Regions from separate parts of the Agarivorans sp. 1_MG-2023 genome, predicted to be linked through region 3. Evidence: predicted binding sites of a transcription regulator. Region 3 holds the regulator's gene; each other region holds the start of a gene.
What was found. The regulator LexA, encoded in region 3, represses DNA repair genes until DNA is damaged. The targets are predictions, from matches to a motif close to TACTGTATNNNNATACAGTA.

Region 1: Q4592_RS13105 (SOS response-associated peptidase family protein) is a predicted target of LexA. The motif match lies at 2,648-2,667, and genes of this name have one in related genera.
Region 2: dinB (DNA polymerase IV) is a predicted target of LexA. The motif match lies at 3,992-4,011, and genes of this name have one in related genera.

What each region holds. Positions count from the first base shown of each region.
Region 1 is NZ_JAUOSJ010000008.1:75,808-84,119, reverse strand. Features, by position in the region: gene Q4592_RS13125 (hypothetical protein) at 1-245, shown strand, start outside; gene dusA (tRNA dihydrouridine(20/20a) synthase DusA) at 387-1,379, shown strand; gene Q4592_RS13115 (super-infection exclusion protein B) at 1,496-2,134, shown strand; gene Q4592_RS13110 (methylglyoxal synthase) at 2,143-2,598, opposite strand; gene Q4592_RS13105 (SOS response-associated peptidase family protein) at 2,712-3,281, shown strand; gene Q4592_RS13100 (gamma-glutamylcyclotransferase family protein) at 3,330-3,926, shown strand; gene pykF (pyruvate kinase PykF) at 3,977-5,389, opposite strand; gene arcA (two-component system response regulator ArcA) at 5,641-6,351, opposite strand; gene Q4592_RS13085 (putative 4-hydroxy-4-methyl-2-oxoglutarate aldolase) at 7,102-7,599, shown strand; gene Q4592_RS13080 (hypothetical protein) at 7,596-8,147, opposite strand; gene aceK (bifunctional isocitrate dehydrogenase kinase/phosphatase) at 8,282-8,312, opposite strand, start outside.
Region 2 is NZ_JAUOSJ010000017.1:34,766-43,077, forward strand. Features, by position in the region: gene Q4592_RS19720 (sulfite oxidase heme-binding subunit YedZ) at 1-351, shown strand, start outside; gene Q4592_RS19725 (sensor domain-containing diguanylate cyclase) at 352-1,311, opposite strand; gene gloA (lactoylglutathione lyase) at 1,471-1,926, opposite strand; gene Q4592_RS19735 (hybrid-cluster NAD(P)-dependent oxidoreductase) at 1,984-3,861, opposite strand; gene dinB (DNA polymerase IV) at 4,026-5,105, shown strand; gene Q4592_RS19745 (SPFH domain-containing protein) at 5,111-6,502, opposite strand; gene Q4592_RS19750 (aminoacyl-histidine dipeptidase) at 6,697-8,160, opposite strand.
Region 3 is NZ_JAUOSJ010000016.1:40,932-49,243, reverse strand. Features, by position in the region: gene Q4592_RS19295 (chorismate lyase) at 1-332, shown strand, start outside; gene ubiA (4-hydroxybenzoate octaprenyltransferase) at 313-1,194, shown strand; gene plsB (glycerol-3-phosphate 1-O-acyltransferase PlsB) at 1,191-3,584, opposite strand; gene Q4592_RS19280 (hypothetical protein) at 3,829-4,518, shown strand; gene Q4592_RS19275 (GNAT family N-acetyltransferase) at 4,550-5,032, opposite strand; gene lexA (transcriptional repressor LexA) at 5,149-5,793, shown strand; gene coxB (cytochrome c oxidase subunit II) at 6,122-7,189, shown strand; gene ctaD (cytochrome c oxidase subunit I) at 7,201-8,312, shown strand, end outside.

The DNA.
Region 1 (8,312 bases), on a different contig from region 3:
GTAATGTACATGAGTTCGTAGGTTCTTTTAGCGAAGTAGAAGGGCAGGTGGCTAAAGGTGATGAAGCCTATAGTGACCCGTTATGGCAAATAGCCTATCGAATACAGCCTAAACAAGGGATATACACGATTAATGGTGTAACAGCCTTTGAAGGCGAAGTGAGTGGTAAACATCGTTGGTTATCAAACTGGGTATTTGCTGATCGCTTTCAATTTACGAATAAGGATTCTAGCTCCGTTAAATAACCGTCAAAGCTCAGTGGCAAATTAGTTAATGATCCTCAACTCATAGTATAATCACTGGCTGATTTGAGCTGCATTCGCAAAAGGTGCGCTTTAGCTGCTGTAGTTCGTTGATTATTTTACCTTTGTTTAAATGTTGAGCTCATGACTAAAGATTTACCTTACCAAGCACATCGCTTTTCTGTCGCTCCAATGCTTGATTGGACCGACCGCCACTGCCGTTACTTCCACCGATTAATGACGAAGAATACCTTGCTGTATACTGAAATGGTGACAACCGGTGCCATTTTGCATGGAAAGGGCGATTACTTAGGGTTTTCGGATCCAGAACACCCAATAGCCTTACAACTTGGTGGTTCCAATCCCACAGAGCTTACCGAGTGTGCTAAACGTGCTGAAGACTTAGGTTATGACGAGGTAAACATTAACGTTGGTTGCCCGTCAGACCGTGTTCAAAACGGCCGTTTTGGCGCTTGTTTAATGGCTGAACCAAACTTAGTGGCCGAGTGTGTTAGCGAAATGCAACACCAGGTAAAAATACCAGTAACGGTGAAAACTCGTATTGGGATTGATGAGCAAGATAGCTATCAGTTTCTAAAAGACTTTATTGAACCGGTTGCTCAAGCGGGATGCGAAACCTTTATTATTCATGCGCGTAAAGCGTGGTTATCTGGCTTAAGCCCTAAACAGAATCGTGACATTCCGCCGCTTGATTACTCTCGCGCTTATCAAGTGAAAAAAGATTATCCTCAACTCACCATTAGTGTAAATGGCGGTATCAATAGCTTAGAGCAAGCTGAACAACACTTAGACCACCTTGACGGGGTAATGTTAGGGCGTGAGGTTTACCAAAATCCTTATTTGTTAGCTGAGGTGGATCAACGGATCTTTGACGATCACTCTCCACAATTAAGTCGACATCAGGTCGCTGAGTTAATGTTTCCTTATATTGAGCAGCATCTAGCTCAGGGTGGGCGTTTGCAGCACATTAGCCGTCATATACTTGGCTTGTTTCAAGGTTGCGTAGGTGCCAGAGCTTGGCGTCGTCACCTTAGTGAGAATGCGCATAAATCTGGCGCGGGCATAGAGGTAATGCAAGCCGCGCTGGCATTGGTTCCCGAGCATCAAGAAGCGTAAATACTGCTCGCTTTATTGTTAAAAACTGGCCGCTTAATGCGGCCAGTTTGTTATCTGGCATAGCCCTTGCTATCACTACCTGCGAAGAGTCAGCTTTTTGTCAGGAGAGTGAAACAATGGAATTTTTAAGTCGTTTAATTGCCCGTTGGGGGGTATTAGACATTTTAATGGCGTGGCTACTAATCGCTAGTGGTTTGCTGTTAATGATACCAAACCAATGGCTACCCGAAGCCAGCATAAATAGCCAACTTAGCTTAGTGCTTACCTTTAGTTGTGTAGTGGGTTTAGCTTATTTTATTAGCCGTGGCTTGCTGTTGTTAGTGACTAGCTTAAGTGGGGCAGTTCAACATCGCAAAGAGCTACAGCGTTTGTCGTCAATGGTTGCGTGTTTAGATCATTCTGAACGAGCGATTCTACGTGAGTTTATTATTGCTCGACGCAGTGTTTTAAGTTTGCCTCTCAACGAACCGGCAGTGGTTAACTTGTTGGAGAATGGGGTACTTAAACCGATTAATCAGCAGCATGTGCAAGAACAGCGTAGTAACGTTGACATGATGATTAACCTGGCAGCACGACCATTATTAAGTTACAAAGCCTTGGGCTTGCCAGTGGGTAAATTAAACGAGGAACAGATTGAGCATTTAAAATCAATTCGCCCTCGCTTTTTACAGCCTGACTACAAAGCTAACCGTACTCACTCTGGGAAGTTATTTAGGATCCGAGCGGGTGAAGCAGAGAGCCAAACAGCCGCATAACGTGCTGCTTATTTTGTGCGTTGTTTCAGGTAACCTGCATAGTCAGGAACATCTACCGAAAACTCCTGATTGAAATGACGGCTGGCTAAGATAAAGTCAGCCGTTGCTTGGTTTGTTGCCATAGGAATGTTCCATACCGCAGCCAAGCGTAGCAAGGCTTTTACATCTGGGTCGTGAGGAACCGCATCTAATGGATCCCAGAAAAAGATCATTAAATCTATTTTCCCTTCCGCGATCATCGCTCCCAGTTGTTGGTCACCGCCCATTGGTCCACTTAATAGTGCTTCTACCTCAAAGCCCTGTTGTGATAATAAGGTGCCGGTAGTGCCAGTGCCAAATAACTGATGTTGTACTAATGCTTCTTGGTGGATCTTAGCCCATTTTATTAGCGCGCTCTTTTTATGATCATGAGCCACTAAGGCAATGCGTTTTCGCTCGTGCATTTTGCGAGTTGTTGTATCCATGCTACCTCTTAAATACTCTTAGATTGAAAGCCTTTACTGCAGATTATGTTACTGTTTGTATTTACTATTAGCTAGCGATAGCAGACAGAACATAAGGGTAGGGATCGCAAAACGTGTGCGGCAGTGTGATGATTGGTGGTGAATACGAAATACGACAAGTAATTGGCGTAGATTCGTTATTTTTAGATTTTGGTGAAACTAAGCAATATCGACCCAGCGAGTCTTTGCCTGCGATAACTTTTACTCAAGGAAAACTAACTTGTGAGCACTATCTCTGGGGAATTCAGCATCCTCAAACGAGTCAGTTAATCATTAACGCTCGGGCAGAAACCGCTGCAGATAAAGCTATGTTTAGCCAAGCTTGGTTAAGTCAGCGTTGTTTACTTCCCGTTAAAGCCTGGCATGAATGGCGCAATCAGGAGCGTTTCGAATTTCGTCTAGACCATAGCCACTTGCTGCTATTAGGCGCTTTATATATTCGCCAACACCAACATGAGCAAGCTCGGCTGGTAGTGCTAACTCAAAATGCGAGCAGTCAATTAACGCAATATCATCACCGTATGCCTTTATTGTTTGAGTTAGAAAGCGGATTAGCTTGGCTTGCTGGTCAAGCGTCTCAATCTAAGCCTCAACAGTTTCATTATCATGTCTCTAGCAATAGCCCGCAGCTAGGTTTGTTTTAGTTTGTTCGCGATAAAGTCAGCGATATTATTTTTTAATCGGAGTGAGCGATGATTTACATTTTTGGTTATGGCAGTTTAATTGATACTGATTGCCGCCAGTGCACCTTTCCCGGAGAACACGCCTATGCGGCGCGCTTACACGGGTATCAGCGTTATTGGAGCGGTTTGAAAAGTGCCGAAGACCGTTCTGCCGTAGTCATTACTCCAGATAGTAATGCTAGCGTAAACGGGGTACTGATTCCGTTTGACGAGACATTCTTGCCAGAGTTAGATAAGCGAGAACAAGACTATGACCGTGTACTGCTTGATATTCAACAACTTGATTTGCTCGACGATTTGCCTGGTGAAGTTGTTAAGATCTATACCTATGTGGCAAAGGAGTATTGGCACCCACAAGCAAACAGCCCCATTTTACAAACCTACTTAGATGTATGTTTACGTGGGTGTTTAGCGGTAAATGAAGAATATGCACGAGAGTTTTTATTGTCGACTAATTATTGGGTAAATCATTGGCAGGATGATCGCCATCAACCCCTTTATCCACGGGCGATAAATATGAGTGCTTTAGCCTTGGAGCAAATTGATTCAATCTTGAATGACATGGCACATTTAACCGAGTTAAAACCGAATAAATCACCCGCATAAAAAAAGGCGCCTAAGGCGCCTTTTTTAACTTCGATTCAGTAAACGTAAAATTACAGTACGTGTACAGAAGAAGTGTTAGTAGTACCAGAAGGTACTAGCGCACCAGATACCATCACAATGATGTCGCCTTTGTTAGCAAGACCTGATTCCATCGCTAGGTCTTTACCTAGAGCGTAGAATGCGTCAGTGCTTTCAATGCTATCAACAACATGTGGGTAAACACCTTTAGTCAAACAAAGTTGAGCAGATGTTTTAGTGTTAGTAGTAATCGCTAAAATGTTCGCTTTAGGGAAGTACTTACGAACAGACTTAGCTGATTTACCGCCTTCAGTAGCCACAACGATAAGAGGAGCACTTAGCTTCTCAGACGCTTCAACAGCACCTTTACATACCGCTTCAGTGATGCGTAGTTTACCGCTATCACGTGCTGGATCTAGGTTAGAAGGCATTACTGCGTCAGTACGCTCACAAATAGTTGCCATGATAGATACCGCTTCTACAGGGTATTTACCTTTAGCAGACTCACCAGAAAGCATTACTGCATCAGTACCGTCTAAGATTGCGTTAGCAACGTCGCCCGCTTCAGCGCGAGTTGGACGTGGGTTTTTGATCATTGAGTCAAGCATTTGTGTTGCAGTGATAACCAGCTTACGAGCACGGTTACATTTCTCAATCATCATTTTCTGAGCGAAAATTACTTCTTCAACTGGGATTTCAACACCTAAGTCACCACGAGCAACCATGATGCCGTCAGATACTTCTAGAATTTCGTCGAAGTTATCTACGCCTTCTTGGTTTTCGATTTTAGAGATGATTTGGATAGCGTCGCCACCATTCTCTTTAAGAAGTTGACGAATTTCTAGTACGTCTTCTTTCTTACGAATGAAAGATGCAGCGATGAAATCTACGCCTTGCTCACAACCAAAGATTAAGTCGCCTTTATCTTTAGCTGAAAGTGCAGGTAGTTGAACGATTACGCCAGGAAGGTTAACACCTTTGTTTTCGCCTAGGTCACCGTTGTTAAGAACAGTACACTTAACTTCGTCGTCAGAAACCGCAATAACTTCCATTTCGATTAGGCCGTCATCTACTAAGATGATGTTGCCTACTTTCAAGTCAGCCGCTAAACCAGGGTAAGTTACCGCTACGCGAGTTGAGTCGCCGATAATTGTTTGGTCAGTAGTGAATGTGAACTCTTGACCTGCAACTAAGCTTACGTCATCGCCGCCAGCTAGTTTAATCGTGCGGATTTCTGGACCTTTAGTATCCAATAAAACAGCAGCAGATTTGCCCGTGTTCTTAATAACTTCACGTAGGTTGTTGATGCGAGTGCCGTGCTCTGCAAAGTCCCCGTGAGAGAAGTTAAGACGCATTACGTTCATGCCTGATTCAACTAACTTAGTTAGCATTTCTACCGATTCAGTTTTTGGACCAATGGTACAAACTATTTTGGTTTTCTTCATTGAAGTGACTCTCCGTTAAGGATGCTAGTAAAAAAATCTGCGCACATTATACAAGATTGATCACAAAAGGATATGTAGAAAAATAACTACAAATCAGAATGTCGATCAAAATATTGTCGATTTATTGGCTGTAAATGTGGCTGGTAATTTGTTCAATTTTGTAAAACCTTGCCAGCCTGCTCATTTATTGAGCATCTAGCAAGTATAAAAAAACCTCGCGAAACTGCGAGGTTTTGTTGAGCATTTATTGCTTACTCAATTTCACCACAAAAACGATAACCTTCGCCGTGAATAGTCGCGATGATCTCTGGCGTTTCAGGGATTGATTCGAAGTGTTTTCTAATGCGACGAATGGTAACGTCTACAGTACGGTCATGTGGCTTAAGCTCACGGCCGGTCATCTTCTTAAGCAAGTCAGCTCGGGTTTGAATCTGCCCAGGGTTTTCTACAAAGTGCAACATTGCGCGAAACTCGCTGCGTGGTAGTTTGTAGGTTTCTTGATGAGGGCTTACTAAAGAGCGACTGTTAATATCTAAGGTCCAGCCGTTGAAGCGATATTCTTCAACAGAGCCTTTATCTTCATTGGCTGCTTGACCATTTACAGTGCGGTTTAACAAGTTGCGAGCTCGAATAGTTAGCTCGCGAGGATTGAATGGTTTAGTAATGTAGTCATCTGCACCAATTTCTAAGCCTAAAATCTTGTCTACTTCGTTGTCTCTGCCTGTTAAGAACATCAAGGCAATTTGTTCACGATCACGTAATTCGCGTGCTAATAACAAGCCGTTTTTACCAGGAAGGTTAATATCCATGATAATTAAGTGAACAGAGTGCGCTTCAAGCACGCTATTCATTTCATTGCCGTCGATAGCTTCAAACACGTTGTAGCCTTCGGCTTCAAAAGTGCTTTTTAGCGTGTTACGAGTGACCAATTCGTCCTCGACGATTAAAATATTCGGTGTCATGGTCTTCCCCAATGCTGTTTAGAATAAGTGGGCTTGCGAACAAGTAGCTCAAATAAAAGGTGCAAAGCAATCGCTACTTAATTCAATCCATGTTGAGTTTGTGTTAAAACTCGTTGAATGGCAAAAAAATAGACAAATAGTTTGCCTGAAACGCGTGTTAAATCGGCGTATGAGACCTTCTATATGCATTGTTCGTTACAAGCAATAAACATATTCTATGGGCTTAACAGTGATATAACAACTTGAGACTGAAAAAAGCTTACGTTTTCTGCTGTGCTTTTGATTCAAATCAATCGGAATTGACCATTTTAACGATTTTTAAAAGACAATACTGAAAATAAACTACATGTTTACTTTATATGAAAACACTATCTTTTGGGTCATTGCTAACTTTAAATATCAATGGCTTGCGATAATTACCGTGAGTAATCCTTTTAGTGTTACGAGAATCCGATTATTCAGTCGAAAGTAAGACTGTTATTTAGTTTCATGTTTACAGTTGCTTCAGTTTACTCACTGCTGGCTTACGGCAGGCTGGCGTGATCTAAATCATTACGATTTTAGTGCAGTTGTTGATCGCTCGTTAATTGATGTGCAACATATTGCAAAGCTTTTCAGGCAAAAGATTTTTAGTTGGATAAACGACCACTGTTATCTGCGCGAATGGCTGTGTATTAAGCAAGCTATTTCAACTTAGGCCTAAGCCGACCATTGGTATATTGTATAACTTGATGATAAAGGATGACCGCCATGCAAGACCTTCTTCCCGAGCTTTGTGACCTTTACCCTGAGCAGGTAAAACTATTAGATCCGATATTTACTCTCTATGGTGCTAAGCCGTTATTTTGGGGGCAAGTGGTCACTGTAAAATGTTGGCAAGATAATAGCCGAGTTAAAGAGTTATTAGCCACTCCGGGTGAGGGTAAGGTGCTGGTGGTAGACGGAGGTGGAAGTGTAGAGCGTGCTTTAATGGGCGATTTAATTGCTGACTCTGCCTATGTGCAAGGTTGGGCTGGTGTGGTAATCAATGGAGCTATCCGTGATGTAAGCGCCATTAATACCATGGACTTGGGGGTTAGAGCTTTAGCAGCATGCCCAATGAAAACCGAACGAAAAGGCTTAGGTGAGCTTAACTGTAGTATTGAGTTGGCTGGCCAAGAGATAAAGCCCGGTATGTTCGTTTATGCTGATGAGAATGGTGTGCTAGTGAGTGAACAGGCCTTAGAGCTACCTGAAGGTTTTGCTTAGAAGCGGTAGCCTAAACCAAACTGTAACTGTTGCTGAGTTTGTTTATCTTGCTGTGCTTCTACTTGATAAACAGCTTTAACATCAATATTTTTAAGTAAGTGGTAAGTACTCGACAGCTCTAGACTATGCTCGGTATTGTCGTATTTAGGTTGGTGAACCTGCACCAGCTTACTTTGAATTGAGAGGCTTTTTAGGGGTTGATAATTTACCCCTGTGGAAAGGTTGAAACCTTTGCGGGTGGCAATATCGTCGTATTGGTTATTTACCCCTGCTTCAACAAATAAAGACAATTCGCTGCGCAGTTTGTGCTGATAGCCGCCGTTAAAGAACCAAGATTGAGCGTCGTTATCGTCACCAGTGGCTACAAACTGGCTATTGTTGTAACCCGTGACGTACCAATTTTTTACTTGGCTACGGGAAGACAGCTGTATATGTTCGCCATCGCCGTAACTTAGGCTCATTTCACTTTCAACATCTGCGGCAAACACCGCGCCAGAAACGACAAAAAGAGCAACAACAAGTGAATGCTGAAATAGTAACTTAGCCACCGCTGCTCCTTATTATTATTTTTGTTTCTAAAAAGTAGTATGGTTGATCCTTTGCTTAAGATCACCGCAGATCCTCAAAAATTTAAACAAAACCGATTAAATGATCATTTCCCATAATTTTGTAGCAGGATCCTCTACCTGTTTACAAATCGGCGACGTCTTCGA
Region 2 (8,312 bases), on a different contig from region 3:
TATGCCTTGTTGCACTTGGCCGCTTACTTACTCATAGATCTAGGCTTAGACTGGGGCTTGTTTTGGCAGGAAACGATTAAGCGTCCGTATATTTGGTTAGGCATGCTGGGTTTTGTGGTGTTACTAGCAATGAGTATTACCTCGCTTAAAAAGCTACAGCAGGGATTAGGACGCCGTTGGTTGCAGTTACACGGCTTTATCTACCCAATTGCTTTACTGGTGGTGATTCACTTTTGGTGGTCACTTAAATCTGGTTGGCTGGAGCCGGTGATATATTTAGCGATTATTGGCGTTTTGTTTTTTATGCGTAAAGTGCAAATTCAGCGCTGGTTAAGCAGCTTTGCTAAATAGTTAACTTTTCGCATTCCAAAATGCAAAGTTGTTTTTTCCATTGTGTTTTACTTGGTACATCGCTTGGTCGGCACGGTGAAGTATTTGGCTGAAGTCTTCATTGTGACGGTGAAAACTACATACGCCAATGCTTAAGCTCACGGCCACTTCGATATGATTGTATTTAAAGGGCTGGTCAAAGCTTTTGAGCAATTGCTGGCAAAGCTGTTCTAGCTTTTGTGGTTCACTATAGGGGACGAGCAGGGCGAATTCGTCACCACCAATCCGCCCACATTTCCCGTGAGCTGGACAGCTATTTTGAATCTGTGCCGCGCAAGCCTTAAGAATATGATCTCCTGCGGTATGGCCATGTTGATCATTAATTGGTTTAAATTTGTCTAAATCAATAAACATTAAGGTGCCGCCGTCATCCCCAATGTTTTGGCAGTAGTCATTAAACTGCGCTTCAAAGGCATGGCGGTTTAGTAAGCCGGTTAAGTTATCTTGATGAGCCAGTTTCGATAAACGATGTTGATCCAAGCGCAACTGGGTAACATCTATATGGGTACCAATTACTCTTAGCGGATGGTTATCGTCATCATATTGTTGAACCGTGCCGCGGTCTTTTATCCAGCGAGTACTGCCGTCTTGGTGAAGCATCCTATATTCAATATTGTACTCATCGCTATGGCCATTAATCATCGAATCAAAGGCTTTTATCGCCAGCTCTTTATCTTCTGGGTGAAGATTAGACTTCCAGTTTTCGTATAGCGCTTCTTGTTTTGTGGCGGATATACCACAAATTTTTCCGTATTCAGAATTGTAAAGGCTCAGCCGGCCACTAGGGATGTGTTGCTCCCATAGTACTAAACCACTGTCATTTAAGGTGATATTGAGAAGATTTTGGGTGTCTTGTAACTGGTGGGTCAGTTGACGATTTTTCTCTCTTAATTGAGCGATAATCTTGTCGCTTTCATCCATAAATTCGACTTTACAATAGTTTTACAATTGTAAGCAGCATATCAAAAAACGGTATGTCATTCCCATACAACTTTTGACTGCTCGGTCAAATATACCAAGTGATTCACTTTTTTTTGGTGTATCACTTGGTTTACATATGGTGTTAGTGTCTGTTAAAAATTACCATGAACCCGTGCTAGGCATAGACAACCAAGGTTCTTGTGCAGGTAAAGACTCGCCTTGTTGTAAAAGTTCTACTGAAATCCCATCTGGCGATACTATAAATGCCATGTGGCCATCACGAGGCGGACGGTTAATGGTAACGCCGGCATTTTGTAGCTTGTCGCATAAGCCGTAAATATCTTCTACCGATACCGCAATATGACCAAAGTTACGACCGCCGCTGTAGCTTTCTTGATTGCCATTTTCGTCTGGCCAGTTGTAAGTAAGCTCTAGGCAAGGTGCGTCTTCGGCTTTTACGCGGGCTAAGTCTTCATCTGCGGCTAAGTAAATTAAAGAAAAGCGACCTTGTTCGCTTTCGTAGCGACGGGCTTCGGTCATCCCTAACAAGTTGCAATAAAAGTTAAGTGATTCATCGAGGTCTTTTACTCGAACCATGGTGTGAAGAAACTTCATTTTTATCTTCCTATCGTATGTAAACGTTTATAAATTTATGAGTTACTGAATGTCATATTAGTCTTGAGTAATACAAACATCGCTTGTTGGAATACAACTGCAGCTAAGAATATAGCCCTGTTGTTTTTCATCGTCGGTTAAGCCGCTATCTTCCAATACCTTAACGTCGCCACTTTGCAGTTTTACTTTACAGCTTCCACAAAATCCGCCGCGGCAAGAATAGCTTAAGTTTAATCCAGCCTGTTCGGCTTGCTCTAATAAGTTCTGCTGATTATTGCCTTGTACATAAGTATCCCAGCTATCAAACAGAATATTGACGGGTTTGGTCTCCACCTTCTCTGTGAGCTGGTGGCCAAAGCTTTCTTCATAGTAATCTGACTCGTACACTCCAAGAGCCAGTAGCTGCTCTTTGGCGCTTTGCATAAAGGTTTGTGGGCCACAAACAAACACTGTTCGCTGATCTAAATCAGCAATGTCCATTAACATACCGCGATTTAAGCGGCCTTGGTAACCTTGCCAATTGGCTGGGGCATTCTGAGTAAGGGTGTAGCGAATATTGCAGTGTTTAAAGTTATTGCTGAGCTGGGCTAACTCCGCTTCGGCAATTAAGTCCTGCTCGCTATGGGCGCTGTGTAAAAACACGATATCTTTTTCGATATTCATGTCACTTAAGTAACGAAGCATCGATAGCATAGGCGTTATGCCACTGCCAGCGGACAGCAATAGCAGCTTTTGGTTGTTACTTTTACCTAGATGGAAGTCGCCACTTGGCGCGTGAGTGTTTAAGTGCATACCCGGTTTAAGGTTATCGTGCAGCCAGTTAGACGCTTGGCCGTCGGTTACTCGTTTTACGGTTATAGCTAAGCGATAAGGGCGACTGGGCGAGCTTGATAAAGTGTAATTACGATGAACAGGCTTGCCGTCGATCTCAAGTTCAAGCCCCATGTATTGGCCGGGTAGGTAATTAGCTTGTATATGTTTAGGTGGCTCAAAGACAAAGGTTTTTACATCGTGGGTATCTTGCTGAACTGCAATGCAACTTAGCTTAACCGCCTCACCTTGCTGCCACTGTTGAGCTGAGGGAGTGCTGGTCGCTTGGCGTTTTTCAGAGGTATCTGGATACACCTCTGCTTGGCGCGTTTCTAGTACCTCAATGCTGTCGTATAAGCTGATTTTTCCACTATTTAGAGCCACAACATTTTGCCCAAAATACACATTACCGCCGTCACCTTGGCGATATTTAGCGAAGATAGCAAGCGGCTCTTTATTCGGATGAAATTGACCACTAGCTTGGTCAAGGGTTGTAAATACACAGCGAGAACAGGGGTTTTGTACTTCAAATTCTACTTCACCAATTTTAAAGCGCTTCCAGCCATCTTCGGCAAAAGCCTCGGTGTTTTTTACCACAATATTAGGACGAAACTGTTCCATGCTGTGACGAGCACTAGAGCGTAAATTGAGATCCTCAAGCGACGCTTCAGAAATCAGCAGTAATGGATAGCCGTCGGCAAAAGAAACCTGACTCTCTCGTTGTTTTACTTTGCGCTGAGATTGCTGACCAAAAAACACCAAGTGACAAGGTTCGCCTAAATACTCACTAAACCAAGCATCGTAAGAATCGTGGCAATGTTGCGCTTGTACGCTGTCTTTCCAAATCATTACCTCACGGTAATCCTCCGAGAACTCGCTATATTTAATATCAAGCGCTGCCATATTAGGTGCGCGCAAATGCAAACCATCGCGATTTAGCGCGCTATGGATTTGTGCCAACTTAGGGTGAGTTCTCGCGGTAATCTGTATGCCGTCTGGCTGGCAAACAACAAATCGGCGGTCAAAAGCTAAACCGTGTTCCTCAACATAAGCATGATTAAGGTGGATACCGGCCGTTGATTTAATGGGATAAACACTCAGTTGGCTTAGTCGTGCATCACTCACAGTTTTACTTCCTTCAGCAAATTGGTTTTTCAATACTACTCAAGCTCTTGCGTTCAAGCCATAGGAATTTGGCTGGTTACCATGCTAAAAACTGCTCAGTGTTACTTGGTAATTCCGCACATCAGCTTTATACTGTTCGTATATACAGTTATGAGTGCAGCATATTGACAACTCCAGCTTCAATTCAGCGTAAGATTATCCATGTAGACATGGATTGTTTTTATGCGGCTGTGGAAATGCGTGACCAGCCAGAATTAGCCAATGTACCACTGGCGGTTGGCGGTATGCGTAGCGGCCGAGGCGTATTAACTACCTGTAATTACATTGCCCGCCAATATGGTATTCGCTCGGCGATGCCAACTCATAAAGCTATGCAACTTTGCCCAGATTTAGTGCTAGTGCCACCACGTATGGCCGCCTATCAAGATGCCAGCCAGCAAGTGCAGGCAATTTTTCATGATTATGCTGACGCAATTGAGCCATTATCTCTCGATGAAGCCTACCTAGACGTAACCAGTAGCCAAGCCTGCCGTGGTTCAGCCACCTTAATTGCCGAGCAAATTAGGCAAGATATCTTTGATAAAACCGGTTTAACCGCCTCAGCGGGGGTTGCTCCTGTAAAGTTTCTGGCCAAAATCGCCTCAGACCTCAACAAACCCAATGGCTTATTTGTGATTAAACCGGAGCAGGTGAGCGAATTTATTGAAACCTTAGCCCTAGAAAAAATTTCTGGTGTAGGCAAAGTGAGCATTGAAAAACTGCATCACCAAGGGCTTTACACGGGGGGAGATATTCGTCGTGCGGAGCGAGATAAACTAAAACAAATTTTTGGCAAGTTTGGCGAGATGTTATGGATGCGCTGCCAAGGCGTGGACGAGCGGGCGGTCAGTAACGACCGGCAACGTAAATCGGTAGCGGTGGAGCGTACCTTTGCGCAAGACGAAGGCGACCAAGGTATTTTGGTGGAACGTTTAATGGCTTTACTGCCAGAGTTACAACGCCGTAGTGAAAAGCACCTTAAACAAGCCAAAATGAATAAATTAGGCGTAAAGGTGAAATTCGCTGATTTTCAGCAAACCACCAAAGAGCAGCAATGCCAACAAATTGATGAAACAACCTTATTGGAGCTGTTTAACGAAGCGCTAGCGAGAGGTAAGGGCAAAGCCGTACGATTGATTGGTTTACATATTGGCCTAGCGCCAGAACAGCAAAACCAGTCACCACAACTGATTTTGCCGTTTTAGTTCAGTTATTTAGTTATCTCGCGGTCGTAACTTAATCGCTTAGCGGCATCTAGTGTTAGCATTTGCATAAAGGCACGAGTTTCTGCATCGCTGCCTGATGGTGTGCTTGAACTGCCTCCTGCACCAAATACGTTGGTGGGCACATTACGTTTAGCAAAAGCATCAGCCCAAAGCGCTTGAATTTTCACTTCCGCTTCCAGTTTTTGTGCCAAGGCGTTATCGGCTTCTAAAATCACTCGCTTTTGATAGGCTTCAGCTTCGGCCAGTGTTTGCTGGGTTTCGGCTTCAATACGTGCTTTTTCTAAATTGATTTCAGCGGTTTCTTTAGAAATTTTCGCTTGAGCTTTTAATTTTTCAGCGTTGGTTATCGCTAATTGCTTATCGGTTTGTGCTTCAGTGGTTTTTTGTATTTGCTCTACTTTCGCTTTTGCCTGACGTTCGGCAACTTCACGCTCACCGCGAGCGATGGCTAATAAACGTTGCTCTTCTTCTTGAACACGTTGCTCTCTGGCGATTGCTCGGTCGGCTGATGCCTTTTGTTTTAATTGCATACGCTCGATAAATTTAGCATTAGGGCGCATATCGGTGATGAGAGCAGATACTACGGTTACCCCAAAATCGGTGAACCGTTGTGATTTACGTAAAGGTAGTCCGTCTTCTCCTAGCACCTTATTTACCACAAAAACGGTTTTGCTATTATCGCCATATTCATCTTGGTCGGTACCTAAAGCGGCATTAGCGCTGCCTGTTGATTGTTTAGAATGAATGATAATTTCTTCTCGTTTAACCAATAAAATACCGCTGTTCATTTGGTTTTCAAATTCAGAGTTGAACTCGGTGCGTCCGCCTGCGTAATACTCCTCTGCGGCCATTAAAGACGCGTTGGCTTGCAAGGTTTCTTTAAATGCAGGAATGAGAGCGGTGCGTAGCAAGTTTTCTGGTGATCTAAACTCGTGGGCTAGGTGGAGAAAAGATTCATGATCTGAAGGGATTGAAAACCGCACCGTCGCTTCTGCGTGGGCATCAACTTGATCCAAAAACATGATGCTCATTGGTGGCAAGCTAGCCGAAGAATTGTCAGAATCTTTTTCGGCTCGAATTGAGTTGCTAGATGAACCCGATAAGGCCTGAACTGTCATGGCTCTTTTCCACGAATTATATCGACCAAAAGGGTAAAACTTGTAGCCGACCTCGGTTACTACCGCTTCGTTACCGGTTACAGTTCTTACGTGATAAATGTAACCTGGCTCAGCGTAGAAGAATGAGTTACTTAAGGTGTAAATGAGTCCCGCAATCATCACTAAACCAGCCACAAACTTAACGTTAAATTTGAAACCATTGCTTAGCTTATTGATTTTATCCAAACTTAGCTTTTTATCTAAGGTGTCTTCACTCATTACTAGATCCTTCTAATTGTTTTATATCGATATTTAATGGCGCAGGATACTAGCACAAGTTGATCAATGCTTGATTAAAACATCATTAAAATAGAGAAAAAGTTTAGAAGAAAACAAGAGGGGCTGGTTGAATTGAAAATGTATCGAGTGATTAAGATACCAAGCTGGCAGGGCGCCAGCTTGGTGAGTAGTGCTTACGCTTTTACGGGAACGTTTTTCAATACGGCTACCAATAATTGCCAGTACTTTACTACAGCGGCAATTTCTACTTTTTCGTCTGGGCTGTGTGGAAATTTGATGGTTGGCCCAAAAGACGCCATATCCCATTCAGGGTAAGCACTTTTAAATAAGCCACACTCTAGTCCTGCGTGAATCACCATGACATTCGGGCACTTGCCAAACAGTTCTTGGTAACTATCTTGAACGAGAGTTTTCATTACCGAGTCAGTTTCTGGCTTCCAACCCGGATAAGCACCAGAGAATGAAACGGTAGCTGAAGTAAGGCTGAACAAAGAGGCTAGGCTGGCTTCTACTTGTAAACGGCTAGAGTCAATTAGCGAGCGCACCAACACTTTTATATCGATGCTGTCTGCACTTTGGCTAATTACACCAAGGTTAAGTGATGTTTCTACCACGCCTTCAACTGCTTGGCTCATGCTAACAACGCCGTTGGTACAAGCATTTAAGCTGGCAACAATTTGCTGAGAAAGTTCGCCAGTCAAGCTTTGGCTTGGTGTATCAATGGCGGCTGCGGTGATCTCTAAGTCAGTTTCTACCGCACCAAATTCACCGACAATGTCGTCGATTTGGCTAGCAATAAACTGCGCTAAAGCGGCCTGTTGTTCAGCTTTATAAACCAGCTTAGTGCTAGCTTCGCGTGGAATAGCGTTACGTAAACTACCGCCTTGAATATTGCACAATACAGGTTCAAAACCTTGCTGTTGCATGGCAGCTACAATACGAACTAGCAGTTTATTAGCATTGGCTCGGCCGGTATCGATATCACAGCCAGAGTGACCACCTTTTAAGCCTTTAACACTTAACTCAATCGCTAGTTGTTGGGTGTTGGTCGCTTGATATTCGCTAGCAAAGCTAATGCTGGTATCGCCGCCACCCGCACAACCCATGTACACTTCGCCTTCTTGCTCAGAGTCGGTGTTGATTAGCAGCTTGCCTTCTAATACACCCGCCTGTAGGCCAAAGGCGCCGGTCATGCCTGCTTCTTCATCAATGGTAAATAGCGCTTCAATTGGGCCATGCTCAATGTCGTTGCTGGCAAGTACCGCTAAAATTGACGAACCGCCAATGCCGTTGTCAGCGCCTAAAGTGGTCCCTTCTGCGGTAACCCAGTCGCCATCAATGTAGGGGCGAATAGGATCTTTAGTGAAGTCGTGTTGGGTATCGTTGTTCGCTTGCGGCACCATATCTAAATGGGCTTGTAGAATCACACCTTGGCGATTCTCCATGCCAGCGGTAGCAGGTTTTTTAATGATCACATTGCCAACAGCATCTTGAAAATGTTCAAGCTGATGCTCGCTAGCTAAACTTGTCACCCAATCGATCATGGCTTGTTCATGCTTAGAAGGGTGAGGAATAGAACACATGGTTTCAAAATGCTGCCACAAGGCCTGTGGTTTTAGCGAAGATAGTGTAGACACAAAGTCACCTTAAAATCTGTATTTGTAGAATGAATGAGACTGTAGCAGCTCAATTATATGAATATAAGCCTGTATTAAGCTATTTAGCTGGAATAATTGTTTATAAACAAGTTCTGATTCAGTAGAGCATTGAATTCGTCTTGATGGTTAGC
Region 3 (8,312 bases):
GAGAAGTGTTGTTGTGCTGTGATGGACAAGCGTGGGTTTTTGCTCGGAGTGTGATTCCTAAGAGCTCATTAGAAGGGGATGCTGCTGCGATAAGTCGGCTAGCAAATAAACCCTTAGGCGAGTTGTTGTTTACCGATAAAGGGCAGCGACAAACCCTGGAACTGTGCCAAATTGAGCAGAACTCACCGATTTACCAACATACACAAACTCAGCAAGCGTTGTGGGGTCGCCGTTCACGCTTCCTTCTTGCTAGCGCGCCGTTATTAGTCGCCGAAATCTTTTTGCCCAACAGTTTGGCTTATCAAGGAGAAGATGGTGTTGCAGCTAGCTAGTATTCGCCCTTATTGGCAACTTATGCGCGCAGATAAACCTATTGGTACCTTGTTGTTGTTGTGGCCAGCGCTGTGGGCACTTTGGTTGGCGGCTGAAGGTTTACCTAGTTTGTCGGTGTTTGTGGTGTTTGTTTTGGGCGTGTTTTTTATGCGTTCGGCGGGCTGTGTAATTAATGATTATGCTGATCGTAAGGTGGATGCGCATGTTAAGCGTACTGCGCAAAGGCCATTAGCGACTGGTGAGGTGAGCGAAAAGAAGGCGTTAGCGCTATTTTTCGCCTTGGTCGGTGCGTCATTCTTGTTGGTGCTAACCCAAAATACGCTGACTATTTTATTGTCTTTTGCCGCGTTAGTTTTAGCAGCGATTTACCCCTTTATGAAGCGTTATACCCACTTGCCTCAGCTGTTTCTTGGCTTGGCTTTTAGTTGGTGCATTCCCATGGCTTATGCGGCTCAAACTGGCAGCGTGCCTAGCGAGGCCTGGCTGTTACTCGTGGCTAATGTGTGCTGGACAATAGCTTACGATACCAAGTATGCAATGGTGGATCGTGATGATGACTTGCTGGTGGGCATTAAATCTACTGCCATTTTGTTTGGTCGCTTCGACAAGCTAATCATTGCCTTGTTGCAGTTAAGCAGTTTATTGTGTTTTGCAGCATTGGCTTACCTAAAAGATTTAAGTTGGGCTTTTGATTTTGCTTTGTTAGCTGCTGCTGTGCTGTTTGTGTATCAGCAAAAGCTGATTCGATATCGTGACCGTGATGCTTGTTTTCACGCTTTTTTGAACAATAACTACGTAGGTTTGGCTATCTTTTTAGGTATCGCCAGCCATTACGCGTGGCTGGCGTGGTTTGCGGTTTAAGCGTCTAGTTCAAGTAACTCACTGATAGAGTCATACACTCCGTCTGCTAACAATGGTGATAGCTGAGCGAATAGCTCGCCCGCCGCTTGTGTCTGTGTGTATCCCTTTTCTCGCATTAGCGACAACAGATTAGTAGTAATGCGTTTGTCGTAATACTCTGGTGCATCAATATTATGCAGTTTGGCTAAGCGCTGGGCTCCTGCTAATGCTTGCAGTTCTAGCTCTGCGCGTTCTAAATGCGGATATTTTGCTAATAAGGCAGCCACAATCGCATAGCGATGCAAGCTCTCTTGAGCTATTTGAGAAAGCAGCAATAAACGACCTCGGCGGTGATTATCAATAATAAAACAGTCGCCGTTTTCGCTAATCAGTTTTAATGCTACAAACTCTTGTAAGTACTGCTCGGCGAGATCGCTCATATCATTCACTTGATAGCGCAAGAACAGCTCGCCTTTTAATAGCGGGTATAGCTGTTCAAGTAAGCTAACCAACTGGTTACGACAAAGGCTGCGATGCTGGAGTAAAGCAGTAGCAATAAATGCCGGAATAATCATTAAGTGAATAATGTTATTGCGGTAAAAGTTAAGCAGCACTTGCTGTTTCTCATCAAGGCCGATTATTTCGCCTAAATAATCACTTCTTATTTCAAACTTATCTAAGCTGATGGTTTGGTCTAGTAAGGCCTCTGCGTCCAGCTCTGGAAGGGTAACGTGGTCACTGTAAGGCACGTTTTTAATCAATGAGGTACATAAGGTTATTTGCTTAACCAACTGCTTGCGCGGCAGTGCACGATTTTCTGCAGCGAGCAAAATAATGGCACTTAAGCACAAGCCATTCACTGCGGCGGCACTGTTGATGTTTTCCATCAATTGGTTAGAAATATCATTAACCGCAGGCACCAACCAAGTGGGCTTTAATCCATCTTCTGGATGCTCTCGCCACTCGGGTGCGAGTTTGTTTAAGCTTTGGTTTACGTTGATAGGCTCGCCAAAGTTTACGTAGCCATGGCCAAAATTACGCAGTTTACGCAGCATGCCAAACAGAGAAAATAGTGATTCTTTGTCTTTGGATTTGCCCTTTAACTCTTTGTAGTAAGTGCCTACTTCCATTACGTGTTCGTAACCAAAGTAAATGGGCACAATAGTGACGGGTCGCTCTAGTCCTCGCAGCATTGCTTGTACCGTCATGGCTAACATGCCGGTTTTGGGTGGAAGCAGGCGACCGGTGCGGCTACGCCCACCTTCGGTAAAGTATTCAACTGAATAACCGCGACTAAACAATTGGCCGAGGTATTCGCGAAAAACGGTTGAGTAGAGTTTGTTGCCCTTAAAACTGCGGCGAATAAAAAATGCACCGGCACGGCGAAAAAACGGTCCCGCTGGCCAAAAGTTAAGGTTTACACCTGCTGCAATGTGCGGTGGTACCATGCCCTGATGATAGAGCACATAAGACAACAGTAGGTAATCCATATGGCTGCGGTGGCAGGGGGCGAATACAATTTCGTGGCCCTCTTGAGCTAGCTGACGCACCTTTTCTGCGTGGTTAACTTCTATGCCTGAGTAGATTTTATTCCACACCCAACTTAACACCGACTCACCAATGCGAAGGTTACGATACGAAAAGTCGGCAGCAATTTCCTCTAGGTATTTTAAGGCTGCTTGGCGCGCTTCAGAATGGCTAATTTTTTTGGCTTTGGCTTCTTCAGCTATCGCTTCACGAATAATGGTTGAGGCGAGCAGTTGCTCAAACATATGACGACGGTTTGGCAGCTTAGGCCCGGTAGCGATCATTTGCATACGGCTAAAGTGGATTCGCGCTACGCGCGCTAACTTATGGCCAATACGCTTATCAGAACCTTGGCGCTGTGCCATATCCTTCAGTGATACCGGACGACTGAAGCGTATTAGGTTTTCGCGTCCTTTAAAAATCACTTGCCAAGTTTTCTTCAGAATGCCAGCTGGGCGTTCAGGCTTGCCGCCCATTAAGTCGTTAACACTCTCTCTGCCAGGGTAGCGATCCCAAAACAATTTAACAGGCACTAATTGTGCGTTATGGCTTTCATCGCTGCGGTGAATACTGAGAGCCGCGGTAAATTGGTCGATGGTCGCTTCTAGGGTTTCACCTTTACCATCCACTAAAAAGGCTACCCCTTGGTGGGCTTCACCGGCAAACATCACTGGCTCGAAGGGATCGGGCAGGCCAAGCTGTTTACAGGCAAGTTGTAAAGTAAGCACGTCAGCTAATGAGTTACTAGGAATGACGTAAATGATCGGTTGGCTTAGATCTAGATCGAACTCAGCAATCGGGTTTTGAGGGACAAACTTGCCGCGAGTAAAAAAGCCAATGATAGAGCGCAATATGGCCAATATTGGAGAGGGTAAATGTAACATCTCAAAGAGCTTATAGTGGTGAATGAATACAGGGCATAGAGTAGCAGACTTATCAAAATTTGGCTTTGATTTGATGCAAAATCTGCGTAAACAGTGGCTTGGAATATACTGCTGCTCCAAGCGAGAAAACTTACTCAAAGTAAGCTAGTTTTGCTGTGAATCTTTGCCTAATTAGAATTGGCTGCTATCGTTAAAATTGGTCACTCATGGTTTAGATTAGGCTTACCCGGCTAAGGAACCCATCATGAAATTGTTTACACGTGCGGCTATTTTTGGCATTTCACTACTTACCACTCCCTTTGTTCATGCTGCTTTTATTACTACTCAAGAAGCCGCTCTTGATAGCATTTATTCTCAAGCGACTTTTGGCCAAAACATCATTGATATCCGCATTGGTACCGCCACCGAATTGGTCTTTCCCGAGCTATTGGATATCACTACCCGCGCGGAGGTGAGCCAACTTTTTAGTCAGCATGTTGGCCCCTCTAATGTGGTCAATTTTTATTTTATCGACACAATTAGCGCCTGCGGCTCGCAAATCAATCGAGGGATAGTGGGTTGTGGGGAGTATTTTGGAAACGATTTTGTGGTTGAATCTAGTTACGCCGCCGGCAGTTTAGGCGGAGAGTTGCTTGCTCACGAGTTAGGCCACAATTTAGGCCTACCGCATTTGTCTGGCGCTTACCTAATGAATCCAAGTCTCAACAATCGCACATTAATTACCGAGCCAGAAGTTGAGCGCATCTTCCGTAGCCCTCTCGTTCAAAATGATAACGATTATTTCTGGATAGACATTAACCCTGTACTGATTGTTGCAGAGGCGACAAGAGTGAGTGAGCCAGCTTCGGTATTTTTATTTGCGGGGATGCTGGGAATGCTAGCTTGGCGTAAGCGAGAAAGGCGAACCCTAAGTTCGATTGGTTTTAGTCGATAATACTGTTTTTTATTGCAGTACTATTTTGCGCTTAAAGTTGCTTTAGCATCCAAACATCGCAGCCATTATGGGCTGTACCTTGTAAAGGTGCAGATAAGTGCTCAAAACCGAGGCTTTCGTAGAGTTTAATCGCTGCCGACATATTGCTAAGCGTGTCTAGGTAACAGCGAGTAAATCCCTGCTCTAAGGCAAATGCTAAACAGGCTAACGAGAGCTGTTTACCTAGACCTTGGCCTCTACCTTCTTCCAGCAAAAATAGTTTTTTTAACTCACTGGTATCTTTACTATCGGTAAAAGGCGCAATGCCGCAGCCGCCAACGACCATGCCATCTAACAAAGCGACCACATATCTACTTCGATTTTGCTGTGTATAGTGCTGACTCATGTTATCGACTTCAGCATCAGAGGGGCCAAAGCCTTCACCTACCGCGCCATATTCTTGGCCAACCTGTTTTATTATTCGCTGTAGATCTTGGTCATATTGGGCTGATATTTCGACTATCTCAATGGTCATTATTGCCTCCTATCACTTTGAATCAACAGTAACAAAATCAGAATTAATATAAAACCTTGCGTCAAAATGTATGCTGTATATACTAACAGTGTGCTGTATAAACTTACAGGTAGACTATGAAGCCCTTAACGCCCCGCCAAACAGAAGTGTTTGAACTTATTCGCCGCCATATTAACGATACTGGTATGCCTCCAACGCGTGCCGAAATTGCTAAAGAGCTAGGATTCCGCTCGGCTAATGCAGCAGAAGAACACCTTAGAGCTTTAGCTAAAAAAGGTGCGATTGAAATGATTCCTGGTGCGTCGCGAGGGATCCGTATTAGCGAAGCGTACTTGCCGGCTAGTGCAAATGAAGCCACTGTAGAGCCTGAGCCAGGCTTGCCGTTAATCGGTCAAGTTGCTGCGGGTGAGCCTATTTTGGCGCAGGAGCACGTTGAATCTCATTATGCCGTAGATGCTAACTTATTTAATCCGCATGCCGATTATTTACTGCGAGTACAGGGCATGAGCATGAAAGATATCGGCATTATGGATGGAGATCTATTAGCCGTGCATAAAACTACTCAGGTACACAATGGACAGGTGGTTGTGGCTCGTTTAGATGAAGATGTTACGGTTAAACGTTTTGAGCGTGACGGTAAGATGGTGTACTTACATCCCGAGAATGAAGAGTTATCAACCATTGAAGTTGATCTTGAATATCAGAACATCGAAATAGAAGGTTTAGCGGTAGGTATTATTCGCACTGCCGATTGGATGTAAGCCTTATTCAACAATAAGTTCCCCCATTTTGAAGCCCAAATCACTCTGATTTGGGCTTTTGTCGTTAACATCACATCTTTTGTCTTTATCCATAAAAATCTCAACAATGTATTTACATTTCTTTAACTTAGAGGTTAATTTATAAACAGTAGGTTGTATTTAGCTGTAATAGCCTATGCTTTTGGGGTGGGGATTTTCCCTTTATTCGCAGCTACTTTCCTAGCATGGAAAGTTGTTGTCGTTGGCTACTGCAAAGGAGAGCGCTGTGGGCCGATGGATTCAGCTATTAGTGCTGACATTTTTTTCGCCGCATTTGTTTGCGCAAGAGATGTCTTTCAATTTACGTCCTGGTGTTACTGCCATCAGTGAGCAAGTTTATGGCTTGCACATGACAATTTTTTATATTTGTTGTGCCATTGGTGTCTTGGTATTTGGCGCTATGTTTTGGTCGATTTACCATCACCGTAAATCCAAAGGAGCGGTTCCTGCTCAATTCCACGAAAGCACTAAAGTGGAAATAATTTGGACCATCATTCCCTTTATCATTTTGATAGGCATGGCGATTCCAGCCACTAAAACCTTACTGGCAATGGAAGATCCTTCCGATGCCGACATTACTATTCAAGTGACGGGTTCCCAGTGGAAGTGGCACTACAAGTACTTTGATCAAGATTTAGAGTTTTACAGTGTAATGGCGTCTGATTGGGATGAAGTAAACGGCAAACTGGAGAAGCGCAAAAACTATTTGCTTGAAGTCGACTACCCCTTAGTACTGCCAATCGGGAAAAAAGTCCGCTTCCTCATGACTTCAGAAGACGTTATTCACTCTTGGTGGGTGCCTGACTTTGCAGTTAAAAAAGATGCTAACCCGGGCTTTATTAATGAAGCATGGACCATCATTGATAAACCCGGCATTTACCGCGGCCAATGTGCTGAGCTATGTGGAAAAGACCATGGCTTTATGCCCATTGTTGTTATCGCCAAACCTCAAGCCGAATATGATGCTTGGTTGGCAGAGAAAGAAGCTGCTTATTTAGCCAAGCAAGCCCAAGAGCTTGAACTGGTGGCCATGACTATGCAGCAAGATGAGCTGATGTCATTAGGCGAAAAAGTGTATGAGAAAAGCTGTGCTGCTTGTCACCAAGTTAACGGCCTAGGTTTACCTGGCGTGTTCCCCGCTTTAAAAGACAGTCCAATCGCGTTAGGTGATGTGACTAAACATATTGAAGTAGTGGTAAATGGCGAGCCTGGCACAGCCATGCAAGCCTTTGGTAAACAGCTTGGTTTGAAAGAGCTAGCTGCGGTGATTACTTATGAGCGAAATGCTTGGGGTAATGATACGGGTGACTTAGTGCAGGCCAAGGATGTTGTGGCCGTTCAAAACGCAGCGCAGTAGGGAGACAGACAATGAGCACGATTAGTGACGTTCACTCAGACCATGAAGAACACCACCATGCCCCTCGCGGATTAATGCGTTGGGTACTAACCACTAACCATAAAGACATTGGTTCAATGTACTTATGGTTCAGCTTTGCCATGTTTATTGTTGGTGGAGCCATGGCGATGATTATTCGCGCCGAGCTGTTCCAACCAGGCTTGCAACTGGTTGAGCCTAATTTCTTTAATCAAATGACTACGGTGCATGGCCTTATCATGGTATTTGGTGCGGTGATGCCAGCCTTTACGGGCTTAGCTAACTGGTTAGTTCCAATGATGATTGGCGCGCCAGATATGGCATTGCCACGCATGAATAACTGGAGCTTTTGGATTTTACCCTTTGCTTTCAGCATTTTGTTGGCATCGCTGTTTATGGAAGGCGGCGGCCCCAACTTTGGTTGGACTTTTTACGCTCCGTTATCAACTAAATACAGCCCAGACAGTACCGCCCTATTTGTGTTTGCGATACACATTATGGGGATAAGTTCGATCATGGGAGCGATTAACGTGATTGTTACCATTATGAACTTACGCGCCCCAGGTATGACCTACATGAAGCTGCCGTTGTTTGTATGGACTTGGTTTATTACTGCCTTTTTGCTGATTGCGGTGATGCCAGTATTGGCGGGGGCGGTGACAATGGTGTTAACCGATAAATACTTTGGAACCTCCTTCTTTGACGCCGCGGGAGGGGGAGACCCAGTGTTGTTCCAGCATATTTTCTGGTTCTTCGGCCATCCTGAAGTTTACATTATGATTCTGCCCTCCTTTGGCATTATCTCGGCAATTGTTCCCGCGTTCTCTCGCAAGCCGTTGTTTGGTTATTCTTCGATGGTTTACGCCACTGCGTCTATCGCAGGACTAAGCTTTGTGGTGTGGGCGCACCATATGTTTACCACTGGAATGCCGGTGGAAGCAGAACTATTTTTCATGTTCTGTACCATGTTGATCTCGGTTCCCACAGGGGTGAAGGTATTTAACTGGGTCGCCACTATGTGGAAAGGCTCTTTAACCTTTGAAACCCCCATGTTATTTGCGATTGCCTTTATCGTACTGTTCACCATTGGTGGTTTCTCAGGTTT